DNA from 2 places in the Paenibacillus sp. 481 genome. Region 1 is predicted to be linked to the other one. Evidence: predicted binding sites of a transcription regulator. Region 1 holds the regulator's gene; the other holds the start of a gene.

Region 1 (3,431 bases):
ATTTGAATCAATTATGTACAAGTGACTGCTTCCACGTCAAATGTGCGCCGTATCGCTTCCCGTAATGGAAGTCATATCAAATGGATATAAGTCAAGCGCATTACCGCAGCCTTCTACTTCCCGAATATGTACGTTTGATTCTTGGGCTTGGCCTTGACGAGGTGTTCTTCGACACCGTTGCAGACATCGTGGAGCGAGCACACTTTAACGCGAATGATAGAGCAAGGCAACACGCGGACACATGGTCACATCCTAAGGCACAACCCGTTAGGAGAGCCAGGATATAAAATATGTACTGGGTAGTATTATATACAAACCTAATAATTTGTGATATTTTGTAAAGGGTATATATGGGAATATACCAAACAAATTCATTAGGAGGTTTGTATATGAAATTCAAAAAACTTTTGGCGATTTTGATGGTAGCTAGTAGTTTGACGGTTCTTGCATCATCACCATCTGCATTTGCAAGTGATTATGGGACTACTTCTGTTGGGGTGGGTGATACACAAGCCCAGGCGCTTGATCTTATTCCTGGAGTTTCATTTACTCACTTTCTTTCTAGTCCAACAGATGAAGATTGGTTTAAGTACACGAATAAATCAGGTAAATTTCAGCAATTAAACACACATGTGCAACCGAATAATGGCGAATCAAACTTTAGATTTGGATTTAAGTATAAGTATAGAACGGCAAGTAACTATGATTATGAGTCGGACATGGTATACGCGGGTTTTCTTAACTCTTATAGTGCTCAGCTTATTCAAGCAATTATTCCACCAGGGGCTACGGCGTATTTCAAGGTCGATTCTACAAAATTTGGTGGGAGTCAGTATACAATTGGTCTCCATTCATCAGACCTTTAAAAAGAATAAAATCGTGAATGTGGTTAAACAATTATTGTGTAAATAAGAAGTTTGTAAGCATGAAATTTAAAAAGTTATTAGCAATACTCATGCTGGCTGCTAGTATGACGGTTATGGATCCTTCGGCGTTTGCTGCTAAAGGTATAGCTGACACAAGGCAGAATGCAATGGACATTCCATTTGGACAACAGATGAGCTTGGTTATAGAAGGTGCTGGGGATCAAGACTGGTATAAATGGACTAACAATACAGGCACAATGAAGTACTCATATAATTTTTTAACCCCAATGGGACTCGATTGCAGATATAGATTTGGAATGATTGTTGATTACAATAATGGAAAAGAATTTGATTTGCTTATCGCAAAAGATTTAGAGGATTCTGGGGGGTCAAGAAGTAGTATTCAACAGATAAATAAGGTGATTATCCCTCCAGGAGCAACAGTATATTATGTTGTGGAATCGAAAAATGGAATGAACGGACAATATAAGTTGTACCACTCATTCTTGAATATGTAAATTTTATTGCCATTTTTAAAGCACCCATTGTGGTGCTTTTTATTTTGTTGAGAAGGTGTAATAAGTGAGCAGGTTAGAAGGAACTAAAATTCTCAAGATTTTTCGAACAGTCAATACCTGAGCAGGGAAAAATTGATCTCAAATGATTTGGTCATCTTCGAGGCGAATCACCTTACTAGGGAGTTGGTACAGCACGTAAAGCCCACGAGGACTAAATTGGTTGGTTAATTTACGAATCCCTAAAAGATAAAGAGCACCTATACAACATCGTAGTCCATCTCTCAAGTGAGCCGAACTTTGTTGCAAGGTGCTGCTTTATCTAATGTATGTCCCGGAATATACCGATTACCTTACCCAAAATCGAAACATTCTTCAGACGGAGCGCCTCCATCGTTGGGTTTTGCGGCTGCAAGCGAATATGGTCCTTCTCGCGATAAAACGTCTTTACAGTAGCCTCATCATCTTCTGTCATCGCGACGACGATGTCCCCATTGTTAGCAGTTTGCTGTTGACGAACTATAACGTAATCACCGTTATGTATGCCTGCCTCAATCATACTTTCTCCAATTACAGACAGCATAAACACGTTATTATCGTCACCAACCATATGTGCTGGGAGAGGGAAGTAATCCTCAATATTCTCAGTCGCTGTGATTGGTTCACCGGCTGTTACTTTACCAACGACCGGAACACGTGCGATCGTACGACTAAATTCATGTACCTTCTCTGATTGTTCGTGGCTTAACAGTTCAATAGCACGTGGCTTAGTTGGATCGCGACGAATAAATCCTTTCTTCTCTAGACGATCCAAATGTCCATGAACAGTAGAGCTTGAAGCTAGTCCAACAGCTTCTCCAATTTCACGAACAGAAGGAGGATAGCCTTTAGCGCGTACTTCGTTACGTATAAAATCAAGAATGGCTTGTTGACGGCTAGAAATTTTAGACAAAAATATCATCTCCAATGAATACGCTTTTGTCAAAATTATACCATAGAACTACCGTTCGTACAAACATAAGTTCTTTAATGATGCGGTTTGGAGAGCTATTCAGACGGTTTTAATATGTAGAAAAAGATAATAAAAAGAGAACTTATGTTCTAATTTGTCGTTGACACAAACGTTTGTTCGTGTTAAATTTAGCTGGCAGTAAATTTAAGAACACACGTTTGGGGGATTAGTGCGATGATATATACAACTTATCGTTCTATTTATGAAAAGACACAAATTCAATCGTTTGAAAAAATTTCTCAAGGACGCAAGCGAATGAGGCGTCTGCGCTTGCTTGCGCTTATGATGATGCTTATGTTCGTCGTATGTTCTGGCATCGTGCAAGCTTGGGGAGATACTACTCAGGACGATTATGTTATTACATATAAGAAAGTAATTGTGCAGCCAGGGGATACGGTGTGGGGAATTGCAAAGCAATATTGCCCGAATGAAATCGATATTCGTAACTATGTAAGTACAATAATTAAAAATAATGGGATACAAAATAAAGTGCTTCAGATTGGAGACACCATACATATTCCTCTATTGACTCCAAGTATTAATACTTCTAGATAGTGTCACTTAACTTGACAAGCCTGCACCTCCGTGTCAAAGTAATGAGTATGCCAGTATTTACGGAGGTAATGTATGAATTTAGATCAAATGATTGCACGCATCAATGAACTGGCACGTAAGCACAAATCTGTTGGCTTGACCGAAGAAGAATTGGCTGAACGTGCACAATTACGAGAGAAATATCTTGTACAATTCCGCAAACAAGTGCGTAACAACTTGGACACGATTCAGTGGGTTGAAGACGAACAAGATAATAACGACTCCAAGCCTGTCGTTCATTAATTATAGGACAGTGGGTTTGATGCTACTTAGATGACTAATCATCCTTTTATTCATGAGTAGCTACTATATTGACATCTGATGTTGGTGTTTTATGGGCATCTGAAATTATAATCGATAAGGCGATTGCAGGAAGATGGAACAAACTGTCATGACATATGTGACGTTTGAAGTACATTTTCCTTATATCGCCTTATTCATATA
Region 2 (3,431 bases), 1.5 Mb from region 1:
ATGCTCTCTCGTTCTATTTTTTGCGTAGTTAGCCACGGACAACGGAGGAAATCTTCTCCATAAAATGTGAGCGGTAACGATCGTGCGGCTCGACTTCCATCAAGATCGAAATGACAATAAAGATGTATAAAATTACTGTAAAACCATGGAATCCCCTCTTGTCGGGTGAGTACCGTACAAAGAGGATAGGCCACATATTGGTATCCAATAATAGGAGGAATAGCCAATTCTAACTCCTTGACGGTCAAAATAAAACCACCTCTCTTTGCCAAAAGTAATAATATGCAAAACTAATGAGATATAATGGTATCTTATTTCATAAACCGACCAATCATCTCATTTTATTACATATTAGCCTTAAATAATATTCGCACATGTGTATTTTATTGTCAATATATATTTAAATATTTAACAATTATTTTATAAAACCAACTGCAAACCCAATTTATGGACAACAACCATCTTGACGATTTTGAAACACGGAGTTACCATGGTGAAGAATCGAGTCCTGTTTTTTCAAACCGTTCTCTATTACGCATCCTTCTCCACATTTTAGGATGTTTCCTTTTTGCATGTTTAAAAACGAGCGATATACAACATGTGCTTGTAGACAACCTGTGATTAGATTTCGCTTGTCTGAATGATGTCGATAACTTCATTCTGCAGAAATCTTCCATGGGTCTTTTTTATGTCCGGTTGTCTCACTTCAATAAGCCTTTTCACCTCGTGTTACCTCTTTGAGCAGGCTACCGATCAGATTCCCTGAAGTTCCGCCATTTTTAATCGAATAATCGAAACGGAGGATTCAAACAATGACGAATAACGTGCAAAAAATAGGTGTTATCGGAGCAGGTACGATGGGGACATGCATCACGGCCGATCTGCTGTTTCATGATGTGCCTTGTGTGCTGGTCGATATTTCGGAGCACGCGCTTGTGAAAGCGAAAGCTGAGATTGAGAAAGTACTGCGGTTCGCGGTAACGATCAACAAAGATTTGCCGAAAGTGAACGCGGCGGACGCCATGAAAAAAGTTCTCTTTACGACGGACATTCGTGAGGTTGCCGATTGTTCATATATCATTGAAAATGTTCCTGAAAATTGGGAGTATAAAGAGAGTGTCTACAAACAATTAGACGACATTTGCGGAGAAGAGGTTTGCTATGCCGCTAATACGTCTTGCCTGTCCATTACTAAGCTTGGCGCGGCGACGAAGAAGCAAGAACAGGTCATCGGCGTGCACTTCATGAATCCCTCTTATTTGAAAAACACGGTCGAGGTCATCAAAGGCTACCATACATCAGATGCTTGTGTGGCGGAAACCGTAAATGTTCTGAAACTGATGAACAAAGAAGCGATCATCGTGAACGATTATCCCGGCTTTGTCAGCAATCGGATTTCCCATCTGTTCATGAACGAGGCTGCGTTTGTTGTGCAGGATGGAGTTGCCGACGCGGCGCAGGTCGACGCCATATTTAAAAAATGTTACGGACACAAAATGGGCCCGTTAGAAACAGCCGACCTGATCGGACTGGATACTGTGGTCCACTCGTTAGACGTCTTGTACCAAAGCTACCAAGACTCCAAGTTCAGATGCTGCCCTTTGCTACGTAAAATGGTAGACGCCAACCTGCTCGGCCGCAAGACGGGCAGAGGCTTTTATAAATATGGATAACGATTAGCCGCGATTAGTCGCATACATACAAGCCTATACCGCAATCATCATACAATCATCACGCAACAGCTTGCGCTTGACGATCATTCCCCGTTCGACCGAACTGGCTCTCAGCTTTGCGAGAGAACAGACGGTTAAACGGGGAGTCCTTCATGCGCTATTTGGCGTGCCCCTCTCGACAACACCATGGATGATAGCTCTGTCCTCGCCTTCCGCAATCTATATCCCATGGCTCCCTTCATCTCTAGTTCACCTCTTATTCACATCGTCAGATCCATCCATGATTTTAAGTTCCCAAAAATTCACACACATAAAGAACGTTTGTTCGGTGTATAATACGAAATATAGGAATATACGTTCGCATTTTGGAGATGAGATCATGGATGTTACTGCTAATCCAAGTATGGAAACGAAAGAGGATATTCAAATGATTAAGGAATATACCTTGCTTCCCATTTTGCTGGATATGCTAACAAGAGATATGGAAGAACTAAATATGTATAAAAATAAAATTGTGTACAATCATGTTCTCTTTTACCTCAAACAAGTGGAACACTCGATTTATCCCGAGCTGCGCAACATTAAAGGAGAGATGAGAGCCCGCGATATTAAAGTTCTTCATACCGAATTCCATGCACGGGGGATCGATGTGGAATACAAAGTTCGGGGCTATATCCACTGTTTCACGATGTTGCGAGGCTTAATCAAAGCAGAGTTAATGACCATGCTGATGAATATGCAGGGGCGATTAAGATGAGCGTACGCCGCGAAAAGGTTATTTTTCTAGCAGATTGCCAAAGCTTTTACGCCAGTGTTGAAAAGGCAGAGCACCCAGGATATGAGAACAAACCCGTTGTTGTGGCTGGGTCCGTTGAACGTCGTTCGGGCATTATTTTAGCTGCATGTCCGATTGCTAAAAGCTTTGGCATTGGTACAGCCGATCGCCTTGGAGAAGCGTTGAACAAGTGTCCTGAGCTCGTCGTGATGCGCCCTCGCATGCAGCATTATATTGATGTGTCTCTGATGATTACGAAGATTTATGAGGAATTTACGGATCTAGTCGAGGTTTTTAGTATTGATGAGCAATTTTTAGACGTATCTGCAAGTCTGCATATGTTCGGGGGGCCTCTAACGATCGCTAAAGCGATTCAGCAAAAGGTGCTGAGCCAAACAGGCGTAAGAGTTAGAATCGGGATCAGCTCGAATAAAATATTGGCGAAAATTGCAACAGATATATGGGCGAAAAAAAATAAAGAAGGCATTTTCACGCTACCGCCAATCGAAGTCGAAACGCTGCTGTGGCCGCAGCCTGTAGACAAAATGTTTGGTGTCGGCTCGCGTATGACCTCGCACTTTGCGCGTCTTGGCATGCATACGATCGGAGATATTGCCAGAACACCGTTGCCACGTCTCAAACAAAAATTCCGTGCGCGCTTTGGCAAACAAGCGGATATTCAGGCAGAAGTGATGTGGCGAACCGCAAATGGTTTGGATGATAGCCCTGTCAGCCCCCGAACATTCGATACGCCTCCAAAATCAGTCGGCCATATGATGACTTTGCCTAAAGATTATATCGAATCGTGGGAAGTGGACACTATTTTATTAGAGCTCGTAGAGGAGGTGTGCCGTGATTGCCGGCGTAAAGGATACATGGGTTCCGTAGTCACGGTTAGTTGCGTGTGCAGCCCTTATGAATCGCCTACTGGATTCTCGCGCCAAATGAAAATGCCAGACCCTACGAATCACACCAATACGGTA

What was found. The regulator LexA, encoded in region 1, represses DNA repair genes until DNA is damaged. The targets are predictions, from matches to a motif close to CGAACATATGTTCG.
Region 2: KIK04_RS02295 (YhjD family protein) is a predicted target of LexA. The motif match lies at 1,988-2,001, and genes of this name have one in related genera.

What each region holds. Positions count from the first base shown of each region.
Region 1 is NZ_CP075175.1:4,795,700-4,799,130, forward strand. It holds gene KIK04_RS21100 (hypothetical protein) at 1-65, shown strand, start outside; gene KIK04_RS21105 (hypothetical protein) at 390-866, shown strand; gene KIK04_RS21110 (hypothetical protein) at 926-1,384, shown strand; gene lexA (transcriptional repressor LexA) at 1,704-2,333, opposite strand; gene KIK04_RS21120 (LysM peptidoglycan-binding domain-containing protein) at 2,568-2,948, shown strand; gene KIK04_RS21125 (DUF896 domain-containing protein) at 3,021-3,230, shown strand.
Region 2 is NZ_CP075175.1:573,449-576,879, forward strand. It holds gene KIK04_RS02285 (BtrH N-terminal domain-containing protein) at 1-248, opposite strand, end outside; gene KIK04_RS02290 (3-hydroxyacyl-CoA dehydrogenase family protein) at 813-1,673, shown strand; gene KIK04_RS02295 (YhjD family protein) at 2,053-2,430, shown strand; gene KIK04_RS02300 (DNA polymerase IV) at 2,427-3,431, shown strand, end outside.